Regions from separate parts of the Dorea sp. BIOML-A1 genome, predicted to be linked through region 1. Evidence: predicted binding sites of a transcription regulator. Region 1 holds the regulator's gene; each other region holds the start of a gene.
What was found. The regulator Rex, encoded in region 1, represses fermentation and respiration genes when NADH is low (regulators of the CRP and FNR family bind a similar motif). The targets are predictions, from matches to a motif close to ATTGTTAANTANTTAACAAT.

Region 1 (8,243 bases):
TGGGATACGGGGTCAACTATCCGGGAGCTGTAATACCAAGATCTATTCCGGGAATCATCTATGGACTCAGAGTACATGCCGGTGTTCCAAGCGAACTGATCGAATTTCACGGACATAATGATTTCTATAAGGCAGTCAGCAATTCATCGACAGCATGGCTTTATGGTGCGTGCGGTGTGAACTGTTCACTTTTTGGAATCGGAGAGCGTACCGGTAATACACCACTGGAAGCGATGGTGTTCGAATATGCACAGCTTCGTGGCACACTGGATGGGATGGATACAACAGTTATCACAGAGCTTGCAGATTATTATGAGAAAGAGATCGGATATCATATTCCTTCAAGAACACCTTTTGTTGGTAAGAACTTTAATGTAACAAGGGCTGGAATCCATGCAGATGGTTTATTGAAGAATGAAGAGATCTACAACGTATTTGATACCGGAAAATTCCTGAACCGTCCTCCGCTTGTTGCAATATCTAACACATCCGGACTTGCAGGTATTGCACACTGGATCAATACATATTTTAAGCTGCCGGAGGACAAGAAAGTAGATAAGAACTCAGAACTTGTAAGTTCTGTAAAAGAATGGGTAGATAAGCAGTATGAAGAAGGACGAGTAACCGTTCTTACAGACGATGAGTTGATCAGAGTTATCGACGAAAACTGTAAGAGAATTGGTGTGGAATTGATATAGCAGAGGTGTTTTTAATGGAAGAATATCAGGACAGATCCTTACGAGGAAGAGTGTTCCGGCATCTGCGGGAAGATATTCTGAATGGGGTATATAAAAATCATGAAGAATTAAGGGAAGTAACAATCGGTGAAGAACTGGGGGTAAGCAGAACACCGGTAAGAGAAGCCTTAAGACAATTGGAGTTAGAAGGACTGGTTACGATCATTCCGAATAAAGGTGCGTATGTGACAGCCATTACCAGAAAAGATGTGAAAGATATCTATAAGATACGTTCGCAACTGGAAGGGCTGTGTGCCAACTGGGCAACGAAATATATTACGGATGCGCAGATTGAAGAACTGGAAGAAGTGATTCTTCTGTCAGAATTTCATTTGCATAAGAAGGGATCCGGACAGATTGAACAGATGTCAGAAATGGATGGTAAGTTTCATAAGATATTGTATGAGGCATCCAACAGCAGGATCCTGGAACATGTATTAACAGATTTTCACAAGTATGTACAGCTTGCCAGGACGATGTCTATTGAAGCACCGGAGCGTGCCGAGAAATCAATAGAAGAACACAGAGAAATCCTGGAAGCAATCAAGGCAAAAGATGCGGCAAAAGCAGAACAGCTTGCAAATGAACATATATTACACGTGATGGAAAATCTGCATCTGGAAGAATAATAAAAGATGCCGCGAACAGATAGAAAGGAGACAAATACCATGGCAAAAATTAAAATGACAACACCGATCGTAGAGATGGACGGAGACGAGATGACAAGAATTCTCTGGAAGATGATCAAAGAAGATCTTCTGGAGCCATATATTGAACTGAACACAGAATATTATGATCTGGGTCTGGAACATAGAAATGAGACAGATGATCAGGTAACAATCGATGCTGCTAATGCAACCAAGAAATATAAAGTTGCAGTAAAATGTGCAACAATCACACCGAATGCGGCACGTATGAAAGAGTATGATTTGAAAGAAATGTGGAAGAGTCCGAACGGAACGATCCGTGCAATACTTGACGGAACTGTATTTCGTGCACCGATTGTTGTAAAAGGCATTGAGCCATGTGTAAAAAACTGGAAAAAACCAATCACTATTGCAAGACATGCATATGGAGATGTATATAAAAATACAGAGATGAAGATTCCTGGACCTGGAAAAGTAGAACTGGTATACACGGCAGAAGACGGCACAGAGACCAGGGAACTGGTACACAACTATGCAGGACCGGGTGTTGCACAGGGAATGCATAACTTATGCGGATCTATTGAAAGCTTTGCGAGAAGCTGCTTTAATTATGCATTGGATACAAAGCAGGATCTGTGGTTCGCAACAAAAGATACGATCTCTAAGAAGTATGACCATACATTCAAAGATATTTTCCAGGAAATCTTTGACAAAGATTATGCCGAGAAGTTCAAAGAAGCCGGAATTACATATTTCTATACTTTGATCGATGATGCGGTTGCAAGAGTTATGAAATCAGAAGGCGGATATATCTGGGCATGTAAGAACTATGACGGAGATGTAATGAGTGATATGGTTTCTTCCGCATTTGGTTCTCTTGCAATGATGACATCTGTTCTGGTATCACCGGATGGAAATTATGAATATGAGGCAGCTCATGGAACTGTACAACGTCATTATTACAAGCATCTGAAAGGGGAAGAGACTTCTACAAACTCTGTAGCTACAATTTTTGCATGGACAGGTGCTCTTAGAAAACGTGGTGAGATGGATGGAAATGCCGAATTGGCAGCATTCGCAGATAAGCTTGAAAAAGCAACCATTGATACCATTGAAGAAGGTAAGATGACGAAAGATTTGGCATTGATCACGACACTGGAAAATCCAACCGTATTGAACAGCGAAGGATTTATTAAGGCAATTGCTGAAAAATTAAAATAGATAATATATATCTACAGGACCTGCCACCGGCAGCTCCTTACGAATGCATGGCAATATAAAAGCCCGCCCCAGAAGCTTCTGGAGCGGGTTAAAAAGTTATAAATCAGGCGTTTAAGCGTCTTCCGCTAATTCCTCCCATTTCATGTATAATTCTTCTAATTCTTCCGCTATTGCGGCTTTTTCTTTTGCAAGTTCCTGGCATTTTACAGAGTTGGTGAAGATATCTTCCTGAATCATCAGGGCATCGATCTCACTATCACGGTCTTCCAGTTCGCCGATACGTTCTTCAGTCTTTTTTAGTTCATTCTGACGTTTGCGAAGTCTTGCCTGGGCTTCCTTTTGCTCCTGCCAGCTGAGTTTTGACTCGGATACATTCTTGTCTGTACTGTTATCTGAAACGGATGAAGGTGTAGAGGCTTCTCCGGCATATGCAGTAGTGAGTTCTTCTTTTTTCTCCAGATAATAGTCATAATTTCCGATATAATTTACAAATGTATGATTGACAAGATCCAGAATCCGTGATGCAGTCTGATTGATGAAATAACGGTCATGAGAGACATAAAGTACAGTGCCGGTATAATCATTCAAAGCATTCTCAAGGATTTCTTTGGATGCGATGTCCAAGTGGTTGGTCGGCTCGTCGAGGATCAGGAAATTTGCTTCAGAGAGCATCAGTTTCGCAAGAGATACACGTCCGCGTTCCCCACCGCTCAAAGAACTGATCTGTTTGAAGACATCATCACCGGTAAAAAGAAATGCTGCAAGCACATTCCGGATTTCCGTATTCGTAAGAGTCGGATAATCATCGGAAATCTCGTCAAAAATTGTTTTCTCCATATGAAGGACATGATGTTCCTGATCGTAGTAGCCAATCTTAACATTGGAGCCAAGTGTATAAGTACCGGAATCAGCAGATACCACTCGGTTTAAGATCTTAAGAAGCGTAGTCTTTCCTGTTCCGTTATCACCGATTACTGCGACATGTTCACCACGTTTGATCTCGAGATTAACGTCTGTAAAAAGTTCCTGTCCGGGGAAAGATTTGCTTAAATGTTCAATAGTCAGAACATCATTGCCGCTTACACAGGATGGTTCCAGTTTCAGATGTATATCTGTATTAACTTCTATCGGTTTTTCGATGGTCTGCATCTTTTCCAACATCTTTTCGCGGCTTTCGGCACGTTTGATGGATTTTTCGCGGTTGAAAGAACGAAGCTTTTCGATAACCGCTTCCTGATGCTTGATTTCCTGCTGCTGGTTAAGATATTCCTTCAGGCGTATGTCGCGAAGCTGCTGCTTCTTTGCTGCATAGTCGCTGTAATTTCCCATATAAGTACGAAGTTCTCCAAGCTCGATTTCAAGAACTTTAGTGACAACTTTGTTCAAAAAATAACGGTCATGAGACACGATCAGCACAGCTCCCTGATAGTTTAGAAGATAGGATTCAAGCCATGCAATTGAATTCAGATCCAGATGGTTGGTTGGCTCATCAAGAAGCAAAATGTCTGGTTTCGTTAACAGAAGCTTGCCGAGAGATACACGGGTTTTCTGTCCTCCGGAGAGAGTGTCGACGGGTTTGGTGAAATCATTTTCCGTAAATCCAAGTCCCTTTAACACACCGGTGATCTCACTTTCGCAAGAATAGCCGTTCTCACGTTCGAAAGCGGCCGTAAGGCGGTTGTAAGTTTCCAGACGGTCGTTCAGGGCGTCGCCGGAGAGATGCTTAAGTTCCATCTCGATCTCGCGGATACGGCGCTCCATAGCGATTATATCGGCCTTTGCGGTGCGGACTTCTTCATAGATCGTATTACCGCTTTGCATCTCTTGATGCTGGGCAAGATAGCCAAGTGTCTTACCTTTTGTCAGGATGACGTTGCCGTCATCCGGGGCTGATTCGCCTACAATCATTTTGAGCAGAGTGGACTTACCGGCACCGTTCGGTCCGACAAGAGCTGCTTTTTCGTGATCTTCTATATGGAAGGATCCATCTCTGACGATGAGGTGTTCACCGAAAGATTTCTGGATCCCGTGACATGCTAATATCATATATTTCCTCCTGAGTTATGGATAATTGATACGTTGGTATTCTCAAAATGCATTTACACATGCTACTTTATTATAACGGAAATTGCATAAAATTCAACAATAGTTTGACAATAATCTTTCAATTTTATATAATTATTTTAGACTATGATTGGAAGGGTGAAAACATTGGAAGAAAGAGAGATTTCTCGTGCGGTCATAAGAAGATTGCCGAGGTATTACAGATATTTGGGCGAACTGTTGGAAAATGGTGTAGAGCGGATTTCTTCGAACGATCTGAGTAAGCGGATGAAAGTAACAGCATCCCAGATCCGTCAGGATCTTAATAATTTCGGAGGATTCGGACAACAGGGATACGGTTATAATGTTAAGTATTTATACACAGAGATTGGAAAGATATTAGGATTGGAAGAAGACCACAATATTATTATCATTGGTGCAGGTAATCTTGGGCAGGCACTGGCTAATTATGCAGCCTTCGAGAACCGTGGATTCATTCTGAAAGGAATCTTTGATGTGAATCCAAGACTTCAGGGAGTATCCATCCGTGGAGTTCCGATCCGTATGATGGATGATCTTAAAACGTTCGTTCAGAATAATGAGATTGATATTGCAGTTCTGACGATTCCGAAAGAGAAAGCAATTGAAGTTGCGAATATGCTGGTTGAGAACGGAGTACGTGCGATCTGGAACTTTGCACATACAGATTTGAACCTTCCGGATAATGTTGTTGTTGAGAATGTGCATCTGTCAGAAAGTCTGATGCAGTTGTCATACAATATCAGTCGTTACAAAGAGGACCATAAATAAACTATAATACAAGAAAGCGTGTAGGAGTAGTCTGGAATACGGACATATTTTTACACGTTCTTTTGTTGCAGAGATATATCTGATGGGAGATGAATGAATATATGAAACTTCTGGTTAATGCTGCGCAGATGAAGGCTGCCGATCAGTACACGATTCAGGAACTGGGCATTGCATCACTGGAATTAATGGAGCGTGCAGCAAATGCCTGTGTACAGACGATGCAAAGTGAGAATCTGGATCTTTCTTCTGTCTGTGTGGTATGTGGATCAGGGAATAATGGTGGAGATGGATTTGCCATCGCCAGGATCTTGAAGAATATGGGGTGTTCTGTGGATACTTATCTGGTCGGCAATCCAGAGCATTGTACACCGGAGACACGGGAACAGATAAGACGTCTTAAAGAATGTGGTGGTAAGATCACGGAAGATATCCCGCAGGATAACAGCTACAGCATAGTGATAGACGCCGTGTTCGGAGTCGGACTGAGCCGTAAGATTGAAGGTACATATCGTCAGGTGATTGAACGTATGAATCAGATGCAGGGTACAAAATTTGCAGTAGATATCCCATCAGGACTTTCAGCCTCTACGGGATGTGTGCTTGGTTGTGCATTCCACGCAGATGATACAGTGACATTCGAGGTGAAAAAGATCGGCCTTGAGCTGGCGCAGGGCAGAGCATATGCAGGAAGAGTGACAGTAGCAGAGATTGGCATTTCGCATGAGCCGTTATTACAGGATGCAGATGTGATCCATTCTTTTGGAAGAGAAGAATATCGTAGAATGCTTCCGGAAAGACCGGAAGATTCTAATAAGGGAAGTTATGGAAGGCTTCTTGTGATCGCTGGAAGTAAGGGTATGGCAGGTGCAGCATATTTGAATGCTCATGCGGCTTATATGACAGGAGCCGGGCTTGTCAGAATCTATACACCAAAGGACAACCGCGAGATATTGCAGACACTTCTGCCGGAAGCAATCATAACGGCTTATGATGAATTTAATAAAGAAGAAGTACTAAAGCTTCTTAAGTGGGCAGACGGTGTGTGTATTGGTTCCGGCATTGGAAGAAGTACAACATCGGAGAAGTTATTGCGGACGGTTATAGAGTACGTGGATGTTCCATGCCTGATCGATGCAGACGGGTTAAATCTTCTGTCAGATAACAAAGATCTTCTTGATCGGCTGGCAGACCGGAAGTTCATATTTACGCCGCATATGAAAGAGATGTCTAGACTTACAGGCATCCCTGTGGAAGATCTTAGAGAAGACCGGATACAGATCCTGAAGAAATTCGCTGACGGATATCAGGTAACCTGTGTATTAAAAGATTCCAGAACACTGATCGCAGATAAGGCAAATGAAATCTGCCTGAATCTTACCGGGAACAGTGCGATGGCAAAAGCCGGTTCGGGAGATGTGCTGGCCGGTGTGATCGCAGGCTTTATGGTGCAGGAAAAAGATACGAAAAAAGCAGCCAGATTAGGTACATATGTACATGGTTTGGCCGGTGACCTTGCAAAATTTGAAAAAGGCGTATATAGTGTAATGGCAAGAGATCTGATAGAATATATCAGTAAAGCATTAATGAAACTGGAGGATGAATAGCAGTGAAACATTATACAAGAGTTTTAGCCAGAGTCGATTTAGATGCGGTTGAATATAATATAGAGATGATGAAGAAAAATATTCAGAAAGATACACAGATGATGGCAGTCATCAAGATGGATGGTTATGGACATGGTGCCGTTCAGATTGCAAAGCTTCTGGAACCCAAGGATTATATCTGGGGTTATGCAGTAGCTACGCTGGATGAAGCTATTTTATTAAAAGATGCATGTTTGAAGAAACCGGTATTGGTTCTTGGATGCATTTTCCCGGATCAGTGGGATACGATGATCCGCAATGAAGTACGTATGACTGTCTATAGTTATGAGATGGCAAAAGAAGTGTCAGAGCTTGCAGAAGCCATGGGCTGTAAAGTCTATGTACATATTAAGCTTGACACTGGAATGGCAAGACTGGGATTCCAGATTACAGAGGAGAATGCCGAAGAAATCGCAAAGATCAGTAAACTGCCGAACCTGGTAATGGAAGGAATGTTTACACATTTTTCCAAGTCTGATGAAGCAGATAAGACATTTACCAATGAGCAGCTTGATAAATATCTCTGGATGAAAGAAGAACTGAAAAAAAGAGGTGTTACGTTCCAGTATTATCATTGCTCCAACAGCGCAGGTATCATTGATCTGAAAGAAGCGAATATGGATATTGTACGTGCGGGTATCACTACATATGGCATGTATCCGTCAGATGAAGTAGAGAAAGAACGGGTTCCGTTAAAACCGGCAATGGAACTTATCAGTCATGTTGCCCATGTAAAATGGCTGACAGAAGGAAAGCCTGTAAGCTATGGCGGAACGTATGTTACAACCCGTCCGACAAAAGTGGCTACGATTCCGGTCGGTTATGGAGACGGATATCCAAGAAGTCTGTCTAATAAAGGATATGTGCTGATCCACGGGCAGAAAGCACCGATCATCGGACGTGTATGTATGGATCAGTTCATGGTTGATGTGACAGCTATCGAGGACGTGGAATTTGGAGATAAAGTTGTAATATTCGGACGTGACGGAAAGGAGTTCCTGTCAGTTGATACGCTGGGAGAGCTTTCCGGAAGATTTAATTATGAATTCGTGTGTGTATTGAACAAACGTATTCCAAGAGAATATATCCGCCACGGAGAAGTCGTAGAACAGGTAGACAGTTTTTAATTGCCGTGCATTCGT
Region 2 (8,243 bases), on a different contig from region 1:
GTCCATCTGTCGTGGTCTCCCGGTTTTATGATCTGAATATCAATCTTCTCAATACAATCATCCTGTGCAACAAGCTGATCGATCATCTCTTTACTGACTGTCATATGTCCATCCGTTGTGATATTATTGTGTTCACCCCATTCCACATCTGTCATATGAAATGCTTTGATCACAAGGCGTCTTAAGTCTATCTCTTTCTCAGCCATCATGTCACCTCCTATATTCTTAAGGCATATCTCTTTCCTGTACCATTCAGGAAATTAAGCATATCTCTGCCCCTTTCTATGCCTTCTCCATGTCTCTAGTATACAATATACTGCAAGAAATTCCAATATATTGTCTCATTCTTTTTTTAAAAAAGGGCAGATGCAAAATACATCTGCCCTTCTTAAGATCAACAATATTCCTTAAATAGAATTAGATCTTAGCAACATACTCGAATGGCAACGGAACAATCTTTCCTGGAGTTTCGATTTTCTCTAACTGCTCCAGAGTTGCCTTTACGATCTGTGTCTGCTGTTCTACGTTGTGAGGACCACCCGCATTAGCACCCATAGGTACCAACGGAGCTACCGCACGAGGAGTACCAGTCTGACGAACAACTGGTGGAAGAGCTGCAATAATAATTGTAGGAATTCCAGCTTCTTCAATCGCTCTCTGCACCAATACTGCAGAGCGGTGGCAGGTACCTCAGCCAGCGGTGAGGATTACTGCGTCAACATCCTCATTTTTGAACATTTCAGCGATAGCAGGACCAGTTTCATGTTTGAATTTCTCCTGGTTTCCACCACCACCCATGAATCCAGCATGTACAGGAGCACAAGCTCTGATAAATCCTTCTGCAGCTAATTCATGAATTCTGTCAATTGGGAACATACAGTTGATGTCCTTGTTAACATCACTGTTATCATATCCACCGTGTGATACCATCAGATCACTAGATGGTGTAGTGTTTTCGATCTTTCTCCATGTGAAGTCACCAGCAAGGTTAAATCTCTCCTGGCTCTTCTTGTGAACACCTGCTGCTGTTGCAAGAGCGATAGACATATCTTTTAACTCTTTTGTTACAGGAGCCCATACTGACGGTGGAGTAATAGGAACGAATATTTCAGACTGTAAGCCTTTAACAACCGTTAAACTCATTTTTAATCCTCCTTATTAGCATCCAAACGTGCTTGCATTTCTTGTTGTTTGCGACGTTCTTTTTCAATATTGCTGACGTATTTCTCATTTACTTCCGGTCCGAGCTGTTCCGGAAAACTCATGTTCCAGCCAACTTCCTGACCTACTTTCGGTTCTGTATCGCAGATGAACATTCTCTTCGGAGCTTTAAAGAACCCCAGACGTCCTTTCAAGTCGATGCTGATGCTACAGTCATCAACATCTACGATCACACCTTCCATATAAATGATCTTATCGCCATAGTGTAAACGTTCATTATCCATTATGATAACACCCGATCTTAGTCGTATTTTTCTTTACGTTTCTGGCTCATCGGCAGAGACTGTTCGTTGTCTACGAGTTCAATCTTCTTACCGCAAGCTGCTTCGATCAGCTCTACGTTTGTAGATTTAACGTTTGGATTCCACTTCTTCTCAGCGGCCTTTACTTCTTCACCAGCCATAGCTGCTTTCAGCATAGCAAGAGCACGGATACCCTCTTCCTGGCAAAGTGTATTACATCCAAGTACCTCATTCTCGATACCAGACTCTGATTTGTTATTGTCAACCATGTACTGCATGTACTTGTTACCAACAACAAGTGCACCCTGAACAGCGCAGAATGAAAGTCCTACTACAGGAATTCCTCTCATACCGATCTGCTCGATGTGGCTTGCGAAATCAATGTGGTTATTTCCGAATCCTTCTGTTGTAACGAAAGCTCCGTCAACATCCATCATTTCTACAGTATGTCCTACACGACGAGATACATAGTACTTCTCAGCATTGATCTGAGGTGATCCTACGAATACAACTCCGCAAAGGTCAACTTCTTCATCATGTAAAGCTTCAAGTACAAGTGGCTCTCTCCAGTAATGTCTTGACATCTCTTTAGATGCAGGTCCGATACATGTTAATGCATGGATACATCCATCAAGTACCTCAAGTGGAGATACGCATACAGGTACGTTTCCTAAGTCTACGTTAGCTCTTGCGCCAAGGATACCAACTGGTTCTACAGGAAGGATGAAGTTATCATGCATAGCTCCCTGTCCCATGATCTCTTTTACGATTACGACTTTCTTCTTACCTGGACGACGGATAGATTTCAGTTCTTCGTCTTCAACGATGAAGCTGTCATCTAATTCTTTCATTACTTCACGGATTTCCTGAGTAATGATATCGAATGCTGTATGTGCAGCCATAGGTCCACGACGTTCCATGTTAGTCTTTTCCTGAACTACGATGTTACCTTTGATAAAGATTTCTCCCTTATCCGGGCATCCAGGACGTCCCCACATGATGTTCTCGTCAAGGTATCCTTCTGAAGAACCGAACTCACCAATCTGAACTCCGCCTTCATCTGTTCCTGTCAGCATCATAACAACGCCGTCAAGTACTCTTGTTGCGCCTTCACCAAGGATTGCATCGCCTTCTTTTGTAGCGATTGGCTGAACATCCATGATTGTCTCTGAGTATGTGTGGTATTGGTCAGGAGTGATGATTTCAAGATGGAAATCTTTAACCAGTTCCTGATTAGCAATTACTTCTGCTTCAATTCCTTCACGGATGTAAAGAGTTGTTCCTTCGATCTTTGTCTCTGGTCCTCTCTTAACCTCTGTGATCTTAATGTGTCTTCTTGTTAATGTTCCTACTACTTTTGTTTCTTCAACAGGTGCTTCTGCTGTTGCTGTAGCTGCTACTGCTGCTGCAGGTACTTCTGCTACTGCTTCTCCTGTTGCTCCAAGAGCTCCAACCGGAATTTCAAGATTGATATCTTTTCCTTCTCCGATATGGATCTTGAGTGTTCCTCCAGCTACTGTTGCTGCTGTTGCAACTGGTGCTGCCGGTGCAGCTTCCTCTGCTGGAGCTTCTTCCTCTGCCTTTTCTTCTGCTGGAGTTGTAGGTGCTTTTACACCATCCAGAACATCATTTGTTAACGGGCAAAGAGAATCACATGTTTTTGTAAGTTTTGCACCCAGTACTTCTTCAATAGTAAGGCATCCGTCCAGGTTTAATAATCCTGAATCTACCAGATCATCAAAGATTGCTGGATCTTCGAGGTTCGCCGGTTCAATTGTGATACCAGCTTCTGCTCTACAGCACAGTACTGCAGGATCATGAGCATGTGCTTTTGCTGTTTCAGCTGTGATTGACATATTGTTTTCCCTCCTTGTTTTGTTTCGGTACATTGTCCCTTACGGGATATTGTAATTTTAATATATATACAGTTACATACAACATTCAGAAGAACCTCTCAATTACTTCTGGCGGGCAAAAGAATCGGGGGTCTTCTACCTCATTGTACGCAACAGTAATACCATAATATAATTTTGATAATATTGTGTCATTTCGGACAGTGATTAAAAATCAATATCCTGACTTACTTCTTTTGAAACCTTCAGGCTTCTGTACAGCGGATGTCCAACTGTTCTCATAACGTGGTCTGTCTGATGGAATACTTTCAGTCCCATCTTCGGTCCTGACGCCATTACAGTATTTGAACAGTCTGAGCAGTTACCGATCAGAATGTATTCACATTTGTCTTTCTTGAACTGCATATTGTTCTTAACCTGTCCAGGACAGTTACCAGGTCTTAAGCACTTCAGTGGTGCTCCCGGTTTATTTTCAATTGCCTGTTTACATTTGCACATAGATACTACTTTTGCATTCATCTTAGAAGCGATCTCACGCATACGCTCTTCGCTTCCGCCGCAGGCACATACAAGAATTCCCATTGTTGCTCCGTGGAGATCCGGGAACTCGACTGTTACAAGGATTGCTCCTGTCGTCTTGGTTGTTGGTGCATCTAATGTAGTAGACTTTCCTGTGAAAGCTCCACCCATGATGATCTCGCCATATTTTCCGTCGATTCCGCCGGCTTTTTCGATCATCTCTCCAACGCTTACACCTACCGGTACATCGAAGAATACATGTGCTTCATTTCCACCGTTTAATTTACCACGGACTGTCATATTCTTGCTGATACAAGGTTTCTTTTCATCAACCGCTTCAGCAATCTTACAGACAGTTTCTACATTGATAACAACAGATCTAGCTGCTGATGGAAGCTGTGTAGTTGTGAGTAATACCCCAAGACACTCTCTTACTACTGCACGTTCCTCACCCATCGGGTAGATATCAGCCATCAGGTGCATCTTGATATCAGGCTCATTCTCAAGAGCTTTCTGTAATACCTTGATTGCTTTATGATGTTTCTTCTTAATAGCAATAATTGCTTTCTTTGCGTGAGTGATTTCCATACTATATTTAATACCACGGATTAATTTATCACTCTGCTCTTCGATCTGTCTTGTGTTGTGTTCCAGTCCCGGTTCGCATTCAGCTGCATTTACAAGAATGTATCCACAATCCAGTTTGAAGTCTTTCGGAAGCTCTGGGTTGATCTCAGGATCAAGCTCACCCATCGGAGTTTCTTCTAAATTAATATTAAGTTTTACTCCTGTCGGGAATCCAGCTCCTCCCATTCCTACGATTCCGGCTGCTTTCACCAGATCAAGCTTTGATGACTCATCTGTGATACCTTCTACTGATTCGGTAACAGGAACGAATTCATCCGGCTGTTCAGCGGCCGGCTCGATGATGATGCGGTCTTCTGTAATCTCTGTTACTTTTCCATACACGCTTGAAAAAATGTTAGCTCCCAGGCCTGTTGGTGTAGCAATGAGAGTACCTTTTTTCACCTCAGCACCAACTTCTACACATGGTGCACAAGGAGCGCCAACATGCTGGCGTAATAACATCTGTACATTTCCCATGACACACTTCTCCTTTTTAAATATTTTATCTAAGTCAAAACGAAACTATACAGTTCGTTTACTTATTCACATTTTTTTCATTATAGATAAATTCTATAAATTCATCTTCGCCATTTTTTTAACAGAATTGCTTGTTTTTTTGGCGGAGGCATGTGGGAATCGAACCCACCCAGGACGCTCTTAACGCCCTACACTAGTTTTGAAGACTAGGAGGCACACCAGTTACCCAACTACCCCCATGTGCCTATTAACCATATCACATTTATCCTTATTTTTCAACACTTTTATTTATTTTTATAATACCAAAAAATCATTGACTTTTCAAGGGATTTCGTACATAATGAAATCAACAGATTGAACACGATACTAGAACATAGTCTATTTGTTAATTTTATATCGTAATATTTGTTAATTTTATATTTTTATTTTTTACCCATAGAAAAAGGCACTACGAAAATATAGATGTTTTCAATGTGTTTTTATAAAAACTTATAGATTGTTTCTATAAGAAAATCATAAGGAGGTAAGGATTATGAAGTTAGAAGCAAAAGTTAACTTCGACCGGTTTGAAGAGGCACTTCAGGTTGTAGATGCTCATACAGCCGGTGAGTTCTGTCGTATGGTCATCGGAGGATTCCCTGAGCCAGAAGGCAGCACAATGATCGAAAAGAAAAAATGGATGGAGGAAAAATACGACCACGTTCGTACAGCATTAATGCTGGAGCCGAGAGGACATCACGATATGTTCGGTGCTTTCCTTTGTGAGCCGATCCACGAAGAAGCAGATCTTGGGGTAATCTTCATGGATACAGGCGGATACCTGAACATGTGCGGACACTGTACGATCGGAGCTGTTACAGTAGCCCTTGAAGCAGGTCTTGTTGAATGCCACGAAGGAGAGAACGAAGTTGTTCTGGATGCTCCTGCAGGAATCATCAGAACAAAAGCTCATGTAAAAGACGGAAAGGTAACAGATGTAACTCTTACAAACGTACCTGCATTCATTTACAAAGACAACTTAACAGTTAATATCGACGGAGTAGACATTCCTTATACTATTTCTTTCGGTGGAAGTTTCTTCGCACTGGTTGATACTACAAAGCTTGACATTGGCGAAATCAACGCTAAGACAGTTCCTGCTTATACAGAACTCGGAATGAAGATTCGTGATAAAGTCAACGCAGAAGTTAAGATCCAGCATCCAACTCTGGACATCACAGAAGTTGACCTGGTTGAGTTCTACGGACCAACACCGAATCCGGATCAGGCTACAATGAGAAACGTTGTTGTATTCGGAGATGCTCAGGCTGACCGTTCACCTTGCGGAACAGGTACAAGTGCCAAACTTGCTACTCTTCACGGATGGGGCGAACTCGGAATCGGCGAAGAATTTATTTATGAAAGTTTCATGGGAACACGCTTCAAAGGTGTGATCAAAGAAGAAACTAAGATCGGTGATTACGATGCAGTAATCCCAATGATCACAGGAAGTGCATATCTTACAGGTGTTGCTACTTACTTAATTGACTCTACAGATCCATTAAAATATGGTTTCCTTGTAGGTTAATGCATATTCGGGGTTGAATTAGATTGCATTATCATATATGATGATAGAAGCGGATTCATATGATCCGCTTCTATTTTTTTACTTAGACAGCGTTTTCATGTTCAGAGAACTATTATCCGGGCGTGTTCTCCTGTTATATAAATACCAAGAGAAAGGAATGATCCGAATGCCGCGTAAACGCAGATCCACAAAAAGCCGTATTGTCAAAGCAGCCTGGAATCTTTTCTACAAAAACGGTTATGAACAGACCACTGTAGAAGATATTATCAATGCCGCCAAAACATCAAAAGGCACATTTTACCATTATTTTAAAGGAAAAGAAGCGCTTTTAAACTCTCTTTCCTATCTTTTTGATCAGAAATACGAAGACCTTGCCGCCGTGATCGATCCGAATCTTTCCAGTTATGATAAACTATTATTTTTGAATCACGAATTATTCTACATGATCGAGACCAGCGTGGATATCCATTTGCTTGCATACCTTTATTCTTCGCAATTGATCACCAAAGACAAGAAATCCCTTTCCGACAAGAAACGGATCTATTTCAAATGGCTTACAGAAATTATGGAAGAGGGGCTTGCCAAAGGAGAATTCAAAAGTACAAGCACCGCCGCTGAACTCATGGATATCTATGCTATGTACGAGCGGGCTCTTTTATATGACTGGGCATTGTTTAAAGGTAAATTCTCACTGACTGAACGTTCTGACAAACTATTGCCTCATGTACTGGACACATTTGTAGAAGGAATTTAATATCAAAAAGGCGATGCTAACAGAAGATTTCGTATCTTCTCCTCTATTAGCATCGCCTTTTACTACACCAGACATTCATGAACATCTTCCTGTTCGATTCCGACATCTTTCATCACATCAAGAATCTGTTCCCTGTCTGTCAGGTCTGCACACCAGGAAAGTCCACAGCCCGCTGAAATTGCTCTCGGAACCGGAATCAGTCTTCCCGGCACACTTCTTTCCTTGCATATCTTTTCCATCGCCATTGCATCCGATGTTGTATGGAATGTTACAACAAGTTTCATTACTTTTTTTCTCATGTTTACTCAATCACCACTTCGTAGTAACCGTCTTTCTGCACAGATGTTGGCTTTTTACCTTTATCTTTGGCAAATTTCTCAACATTCATCATCTGATGCGGCTCTGTGACAAGAATTTTCACAGGTCCTGCTGCTCCTTTTAATGCCTCTGCTGTCAGCATCAAAGGTTCCGGGCAAGAAAGACCTCTTGCATCTACTTCTTTCATAATTTAATTCCTTCTTTCCTAGAATACTATGTATTTACACATATTTCAATCTTATTTTGCTTCTTCTCTCTTATTTGTAAATGCTATAATGAAGCAGATCACAATACAGATGATACATGCCACTTTTCCATTTACCGGTACCGCACCTGCTACCACTTCTTTCGTCTCTGGATTCAGAGCTGTTCCACTTGCTGCAAGTCCAAAATTATGGCAGATTGCAGATCCGACAAACATTCCGACAACCGTTACAGCCGAATCCGAAGAGCCCTGCCCTGCAAGGATCAGCTGACGAAGCGGACATCCACCTGCAAGAACTGCTGCAAATCCCACAGTGTACATTCCCAGGATATTCCACAAATGTTCCGAATGTGCGATGACTCCCGGTGTATTGAATCCTACCACGAAACGTCCTGTCGCAATATTGAATACCAGCATAACAACAAATAAACCTGCAATCACGCTGATCAGATCGAAGTTC
Region 3 (8,243 bases), on a different contig from region 1:
TATGAGAGGAATGAATTTGCGGAAGCCAATAACCATTACAACTGTCCGATCGTAACTTCCTACCCGGAAAATATCAAGAACAACATTGATGCAATTGTTCACGGAGAAGTAGATTTTCTTCATCCATTTATTTCTTTTGCCAGCGAAGACACCATCTCTTACCGGCTGGTTGATGAATTATCCGGAAAGTTCCATATCCCGGCTGACGAGATCAAAAAAGCAACGCATACTGCCTGGGAAGAACTCGCTGCATGCAGAAAAGATATGCAGAAAAAAGGCGAAGAGACGATCAGGTTCTTAAACGAAACCGGAAACCGTGGTATTGTTCTTGCAGGACGTCCGTATCACATCGATCCGGAAGTAAACCATGGTATTCCCGAACTGATCAATTCTTATAATATTGCAGTTTTGACAGAAGATTCCATCTCCCACTTAAATCCTGCCGAGCATCCGCTCAATGTTATGGATCAGTGGATGTATCATTCCCGTCTGTATGCCGCAGCAAACTACGTAAAGACGGTAGACAACCTGGATCTGATCCAGTTAAATTCTTTCGGATGTGGTCTGGATGCTGTTACGACTGATCAGGTGGCATCAATACTGAATGGCTCTGACAAGATCTACACCTCTTTAAAAATCGATGAGGTTAATAACTTAGGCGCCGCAAGAATCCGTGTCAGATCACTGCTTGCCGCAATCCGTGTCAGAGAGAAACGTGGGGAAAAACGTACCATTCATTCTTCTGCAATAAAAAAGGTCGTATTCACCAAAGAAATGCGTAAGAATTATACAATTCTCTGCCCACAGATGTCTCCCATCCATTTCGAGCTTCTGGAGCCTGCATTCAACGCATCCGGATATAACCTTCAGGTATTGCCTAATGACAACAAACAGGCTGTAGACGTAGGACTGAAATATGTAAACAATGATGCCTGCTATCCATCTCTGATGGTAGTCGGTCAGATCATGGAAGCGATTCTTTCCGGTAAATATGATACAGATAAAATCGCTGTGATCATCAGTCAGACCGGCGGTGGATGCCGTGCTTCCAACTACATCGGATTTATCCGCCGGGCTCTTAAGAAGGCCGGATACGGAAATATTCCGGTTATCTCCATCAACTTAAGCGGTCTGGAAGACAATCCGGGATTCAAGCTGACTCCGAAGCTGATCTTACGAGGCATCTATGGTGCTATATTCGGTGACATTTTTATGAAATGTGTATACCGTCTGCGTCCATATGAAGCAGTTACCGGATCTGTCAATGCAATGCACAGAAAATGGGTGAAAGTATGCCAGGACTTCTTGTCTAACGGCTACCCGAGCAGGCGTAAATTCAAACGTCTCTGCCGTGAGATCATTGGAGATTTTGACAACAACATTGAATTACTGGACATTAAGAAACCTCGTGTCGGCGTTGTCGGCGAGATTCTCGTCAAATTCCTTCCGGCTGCCAATAACTACCTGGTAGACCTCCTGGAAAGTGAAGGAGCCGAAGCTGTTGTCCCGGATCTCCTGGACTTCCTGCTCTACTGCTTCTACAACCAGAACTTCAAGGTTGAAAAGCTTGGATTCGAAAAGAAAAAAGCCACAACAGCTAATCTTGGTATCAAAGTTCTGGAATGGTTCCGTGCTCCGGCAACTGAAGCATTTGCAGCAAGCAAGCACTTCACGCCGCCAGCTAAGATCCAGGATCTTGGAAAGATGGCTTCGGACATCGTATCTCTTGGTAACCAGACTGGTGAAGGATGGTTCCTTACAGGAGAAATGTTAGAGCTGATCCACAGTGGTGCGCCAAATATCGTATGTACACAGCCATTCGCCTGCCTGCCGAACCATGTCGTAGGTAAGGGAGTTATCAAAGAACTTCGCAGACGCTATCCGAAGTCTAATATCGTGGCAATTGATTTCGACCCAGGTGCAAGCGAAGTCAACCAGTTGAACCGGTTGAAACTGATGCTTTCTACGGCGAATAAAAACTTAAACAAATAATTTTGCTTGGGATTTAATTCAGGAAGGCATGATTACCCGGACCTGCATAAAAAGTAGGAAGCTGTTCCTGTTCAGGTTCCGTCGGTGGGAAATACTAAAGCGTCAAAATTATGCTAAAAACGGGCTTCCGAAATTTGCAACTCGCCATTCGGCTCAAACAGGCAAATTTCGAAAACCCAACGCATAATTTTGACGCTTAACTATTTCCAACACCTTCTTCACATTCACTGGAACGGCTTCCTACTTTTTATTCCGTGGGTATCAAATGCCTTACGAATAAAATGGCAAATGCGTAACCGTAGTGGCTTCCGCTGGGTTACACTTCCGGGCATTTCATTTATTAACATCCGCTGCCAGTCACGAGTTGAAGGAAACAATAGATAAGGATTATTGTGAATGTGGAATGCCGTTAGAAACAGTTAGAGAGTCAGAAGCACCGTTAAAGGAACGAAGCGAACGTGTTTGAGGCGAACGCCGAGTTTGAGCGTAGTTTCTTTGCTTTTAGGTGATTCTGGCTCTCTTAGTGTTTCTTATGGTATGGAACCTGAACAAGAAGCCTTATCTATTGTTTCCTTCAAAGACTGAGAGGCCGCTTCCCCAGTTAATAAATTAAATCCTAAATCACTAAAAAAAGAGAGAACATTTTTGTTCTCTCTTTTCAAATCCGGCCTATACAAGCCAAACTAAATATTCAATTTCTTAGAACTTACCAGCCTTAGCTGCTTCCTCAACAGAAACGGCAACTGCAACAGTCATACCAACCATCGGGTTGTTTCCTGCTCCGATCAGTCCCATCATTTCTACGTGAGCAGGTACTGATGAAGATCCTGCGAACTGTGCATCTGAGTGCATACGTCCAAGAGTATCTGTCATACCGTAAGAAGCTGGACCTGCAGCCATGTTATCTGGGTGAAGTGTACGTCCTGTACCACCGCCTGATGCTACTGAGAAGTACTTCTTGCCCTGCTCGATACATTCTTTCTTATATGTACCTGCAACTGGATGCTGGAAACGTGTCGGGTTTGTAGAGTTACCTGTGATAGATACGTCTACGCCTTCTTTGTGCATGATTGCAACACCTTCACGTACGTCATTAGCACCGTAGCAGTTAACTTTAGAACGGAGTCCGTCAGAGTAAGAGATTCTCTGTACTTCTTTCAGTTCTCCTGTGTAGTAATCATATTCTGTCTGAACATATGTGAATCCGTTAATTCTTGAGATAATCTTTGCAGCATCTTTTCCAAGACCGTTCAGGATAACACGAAGAGGTTTCTTACGAACTTTGTTAGCCTTCTCTGCGATACCGATAGCACCCTCAGCAGCTGCGAATGATTCATGACCAGCCAGGAATGCGAAACACTCTGTATCTTCTTCCAGAAGCATCTTTCCTAAGTTACCATGTCCAAGACCTACTTTTCTCTGATCAGCAACTGATCCAGGAATACAGAAAGCCTGAAGTCCTTCTCCGATTGCTGCTGCAGCTTCTGCTGCTGTCTTACATCCTTTTTTGATTGCGATTGCTGCACCTACGATGTATGCCCAGCATGCATTTTCAAAACAGATTGGCTGAATACCTTTGATCTGATTGTATACATCAAGTCCGGCATCCTTTGTGATCTGCTGTGCTTCTTCGATAGAAGAAATACCATAACCAGCCAATACTTCATTGATTTTATCAATTCTTCTTTCATATGATTCAAATAAAGCCATTAATTTATCCTCCTGATTAAATTACCTTAAAATATTGAGATTACTCCTTACGTGGGTCGATGATCTTAACTGCATCTGCAACACGTCCGTACTGTCCTTTTGCTTTCTCCCAAGCTTCGTTTGGAGTGTCTCCAGCTTTTACGAAGTCTGTGAATTTTCCAAGGCTTACGAACTGATATCCGATGATCTCATCGTTCTCATCAAGAGCGATACCTGTTACATATCCTTCTGCCATTTCAAGGTAACGAGGACCTTTCGCTAATGTTCCGTACATTGTACCAACCTGTGAACGAAGTCCTTTTCCGAGGTCTTCCAGTCCGGCTCCGATAGCAAGTCCGTCTTCAGAGAATGCACTCTGAGTTCTTCCGTATACGATCTGCAGGAATAACTCACGCATTGCTGTATTGATAGCATCACAAACAAGGTCTGTGTTTAATGCCTCTAAAATAGTTTTTCCTGGAAGAATCTCAGAAGCCATAGCTGCTGAATGTGTCATTCCTGAACATCCGATAGTCTCAACGAGAGCCTCCTGGATGATACCGTCTTTAACATTCAGTGTTAATTTACAGGCACCCTGCTGAGGAGCACACCAGCCTACACCATGTGTAAAACCAGAGATATCTTTAATTTCCTTAGCCTGAACCCATTTTGCTTCTTCCGGAATCGGAGCTGGTCCGTGGTTTGCACCCTGAGCTACCGGACACATCATTTCTACTTCCTGTGAATAAATCATTTTAAAACTCCTTTCAACTATGTAAGTTTGCTTATCGTAAGGTTTGTTATCTCTTTAACATCCATACTTGTATTTATTTTCTCATATATTTCGACATTCGTCAATTGATTTTTCTCTACATTTTTGTATGGAATTTTTTCTTTTTTTGGCACAATTTGCAAAAGGTTCTTCTCGGGGAAATACTATTCCCGAAGAAGAACCTTCTCACATCTCTTTCGACCTGTTTTCTTTCAAAAGAATCCTTATCTGCCTTTTTTACAAATTTCTTCTGAGCCTACATACCGCCCTGTGTCAGTACCTGTACATTCTTTGCAATATAATCGATCAAAGATACGATTGTAAGTACCAGAGATACCCAGATCAGTACCTGTGCGATCATGTTAAATGCACCGCCAAGATCTGCGATCAGAAGGATCAGCATGAACATCTGGGATACCGTTTTGAATTTTCCCCAGTAGCTTGCAGCGATCACAATATCGTTGTCTGCTGCTACCAGACGGAAACCGCTGATGATAAACTCTCTTGCAATAATAACGATCACAAACCATGCCTGCAGTTTTCCAAGCGGGATCATGCAGATCATAGCCGAACATACAAGCAGTTTATCTGCCAACGGATCCATAAACTTTCCGAAATTGGTTACAAGATTTCTGGCTCTGGCGATCTTTCCATCCAGCATATCTGTGAGACTTGCCACACAGAAAATGATCAGTGCGATCCATTTGTTTGCAGCTCCGCCCACACCTGTCAGCATGAAAAACACAAAAAACGGAACCATGATTACTCTTAAAACAGTTAACTTATTTGGTAAATTCATTACATCAGCTCTCCTATCAAATCATATTCTGCTGCTCCGGTAACTTTCACTTTTGCGAAATCACCAGTCATCAGTTCTTCATCGGTATTTACAAAAATCAGTCCGTCTACATTCGGTGCATCGCGGTAAGTTCTTCCGACATATGCATTCTCATCGGCAACTTTTCCTTCGATCATAACCAGTACTTCTTTTCCGATCATATCTTCTGCCTGATCGAATACAATCTCCTGCTGCAGCTCCATAATATCTGCCTGACGGTCTTCTTTTACTTCTTCGTCGATCTGATCCGGCATGGTCGCCGCCGGAGTATCTTCTTCCGGCGAATAAGTAAATACGCCCAGTCTTTCAAATTCCATCTCATCTACGAATTCCATTACTTCTTCATGCTGCTCCTGTGTCTCCCCTGGGAAACCGGTGATCAACGTTGTACGAAGTGCGATGTCCGGAATCTCTTTTCTCAGTTTTGTGATCGTATCGATCAGCTGCTGCTTGGAAGTTCTTCTTCCCATTCTCTTTAAGATCGCATCGCTTGCATGCTGGATTGGGAGATCCAGATAATGGCAGATCTTCGGTTCTTCTTTCATTACCTGTATCAGATTGTCATCAATCTCTTCCGGATAACAGTACAGAAGGCGGATCCAGCGGATTCCTTTGATCTGACATAACTCTTTCAGAAGCTTATGCAGGGATTTTTCACCGTAAATATCCTGTCCATATACCGTTGTCTCCTGTGCAACCAGGATCAGTTCTTTTACGCCCTGGTCAGCCAGTTCCTGTGCTTCTTTGATCAGACGCTCCATCGGTACACTGCGGTAATTTCCACGGACTTTCGGGATAATACAGTATGTACAGTGTTTGTCACAGCCTTCTGCAATCTTCAGATATGCATAGTGACCTCCGGTCGTCACAAGTCTCTTTGTCTCCGGAAGCGGCAGCGCATCGATATCAGCAAGTTCTACTTCTGATTTACCTTCCAGTGCTTCTTCTACTGCTTCTACAATCTTATCATACGAAGTCGTCCCAAGCACTACATCAACTTCCGGGATCTCATCAATAATCTCCTGCTTATATCTCTGTGCCAGACATCCGGTTACAACCAATGCCTTTAATCTTCCTTCTTCTTTATATCTTGCCATATCCAGAATCGTCTGGATACTTTCTTCTTTTGCGTCATGAATAAAACAACAGGTATTAATCACCATAACATCTGCCTGTGTCTCATCATCAACAATCTGGTATCCTTTCGCATCCAGAAGTCCAAGCATGACCTCTGAATCTACCAGGTTCTTATCACAGCCAAGTGATACGAAAAATATATTCATTCGGTTCTCCTTTTTATTTATTTCTGATTTTTGCAGTATGCATTCTATTCGGCACACATCTTTGCTATCTTGCTATATCCAGTTCAAGAAAGGCAGACACCTTGCGGCATCTGCCTTTTGTATCTCAGTCAGCAATGTGTCTGAAAGAATCCGTCTACAACGGATCCTTAAGGTGTCAGATTTTATTCTTCTTCCTCTTCATCCTGTGCAATAATCGTCATCTTTCCCTGATTCATCTCATCGATTGCAATAGACAGCGGCTTTTCGCCCATCTTTGCATCAACAAGCGGCATAGATCCGTCAATAATCTCTCTTGCTCTCTTTGCTGTAGCCATAACGATAGAGTAACGGCTGTTAACTACTTTTGTTTCGCCCTCTTCTACGTCTTTATTTACCACTTTCATTAAGTCTGTGTAAGATGGATGTAACATACACTTATTCTCCTTTCAATTCTTCTTTCATATGCTCTATAAATTCAGCGTTACGGAAACTTCTTCTGTGCTCACCCTGGATGATCTGATGCATCTCTTCTACACATTCCTGCAGGTCATCATTTACGATCAGGTAGTCATACCGATCCATCTCCAGTGCTTCTTCTTTTGCACGCTTCATGCGGAATTCAATCACGTCCATTGTCTCCGTACCACGGCCTACCAGACGGTTCTTGAGTTCCTCTGCACTCGGCGGTGTCACGAACAGAAGCAGTGTGTCCGGGAACTTTTCTTTCACTTTCAATGCACCCTGGATTTCTATCTCAAGGATTACATCTTTCCCGGCATCTAGCTGCTCTTCTACATATGCACGTGGTGTTCCATAGTAATTATCCACGTACCTAGCATACTCTATCAGTTCTTCTTTCGCAATCATTTTTTCAAAATCTTCTACTGTTTTAAAAAAATACTCCCGTCCGTCTTTTTCTCCAGGACGTGGATTTCTGGTAGTTGCGGAAATGGATAATGCATAATTATCATACTGTTTTAACAGTTCTTTCATAATCGTTCCTTTACCGGAACCCGAAAAACCTGATACAACGATCAGAATCCCTTTTTCTCTCATTTGGATACCCTCTTTTAATCTTCTTAACAATCTGATTTATTCAATATTCTGTATCTGCTCTCTGACTTTCTCAATCTCTGTCTTAAGTTCGATTCCGATATTGGAAGTCTCCAGATCATTCGCCTTCGAAAGAATCGTATTCGCTTCACGGTTCATCTCCTGTGCAATGAAATCAAGCTTACGTCCGATTCCACTGTCATCAGACTGAAGGGTTGCCTTCATATGTTCCACATGACTTCTCAGACGTACCACTTCTTCATCGGTACAGATCTTGTCCGCAAAGATCACGATCTCTGATGCAATCCGTCCCTCATCGATCTGTGTGTCCTCCAGAAGTTCTTTTACTTTTCCTTCTAGCTTTTCTCTGTACTCCGCAATGATCTTCGGTGCACGTTCTTCAATCTGTCCGACCAGTTCAAGCATACCGTCCAGCTTCGCGATCAGATCCTTCTTCAGATTCTCTCCCTCTACGGTTCTAGTCTGTACGAACTGTGCGATCGCACCATCCAGTGCTTTCTTAAGTCCTTTCCACAGTTCTTCTTCATCATCCATCTTCTCTTCCATTGTGAGGACTTCCGGATAACGGGACAATGTGGATACACGGATGTCATTC

Region 2: GT508_RS04975 (proline racemase family protein) is a predicted target of Rex. The motif match lies at 5,321-5,340, and genes of this name have one in related genera.
Region 3: GT508_RS05520 (iron-sulfur cluster assembly scaffold protein) is a predicted target of Rex. The motif match lies at 4,478-4,497, and genes of this name have one in related genera.

The regions. Positions count from the first base shown of each region.
Region 1 is NZ_WWSA01000005.1:10,207-18,449, forward strand. It holds gene GT508_RS03385 (2-isopropylmalate synthase) at 1-698, shown strand, start outside; gene GT508_RS03390 (GntR family transcriptional regulator) at 713-1,366, shown strand; gene GT508_RS03395 (NADP-dependent isocitrate dehydrogenase) at 1,406-2,605, shown strand; gene abc-f (ribosomal protection-like ABC-F family protein) at 2,717-4,651, opposite strand; gene GT508_RS03405 (redox-sensing transcriptional repressor Rex) at 4,817-5,458, shown strand; gene GT508_RS03410 (NAD(P)H-hydrate dehydratase) at 5,560-7,062, shown strand; gene alr (alanine racemase) at 7,065-8,228, shown strand.
Region 2 is NZ_WWSA01000008.1:22,920-31,162, reverse strand. It holds gene prdD (proline reductase cluster protein PrdD) at 1-206, opposite strand, end outside; gene prdB (D-proline reductase (dithiol) protein PrdB) at 418-1,143, opposite strand; gene GT508_RS04995 (CBO2463/CBO2479 domain-containing protein) at 1,146-1,445, opposite strand; gene prdA (D-proline reductase (dithiol) proprotein PrdA) at 1,463-3,319, opposite strand; gene prdC (proline reductase-associated electron transfer protein PrdC) at 3,524-4,939, opposite strand; tRNA gene GT508_RS04980 (tRNA-Sec) at 5,080-5,177, opposite strand; gene GT508_RS04975 (proline racemase family protein) at 5,472-6,506, shown strand; gene GT508_RS04970 (TetR/AcrR family transcriptional regulator) at 6,673-7,260, shown strand; gene GT508_RS04965 (DUF3343 domain-containing protein) at 7,323-7,559, opposite strand; gene GT508_RS04960 (sulfurtransferase TusA family protein) at 7,562-7,765, opposite strand; gene yedE (YedE family putative selenium transporter) at 7,817-8,243, opposite strand, start outside.
Region 3 is NZ_WWSA01000009.1:32,574-40,816, forward strand. It holds gene GT508_RS05510 (2-hydroxyacyl-CoA dehydratase) at 1-1,992, shown strand, start outside; gene GT508_RS05515 (GGGtGRT protein) at 2,692-3,702, opposite strand; gene GT508_RS05520 (iron-sulfur cluster assembly scaffold protein) at 3,743-4,435, opposite strand; gene pgsA (CDP-diacylglycerol--glycerol-3-phosphate 3-phosphatidyltransferase) at 4,710-5,252, opposite strand; gene rimO (30S ribosomal protein S12 methylthiotransferase RimO) at 5,252-6,574, opposite strand; gene rpoZ (DNA-directed RNA polymerase subunit omega) at 6,757-7,005, opposite strand; gene gmk (guanylate kinase) at 7,010-7,630, opposite strand; gene GT508_RS05545 (YicC/YloC family endoribonuclease) at 7,667-8,243, opposite strand, start outside.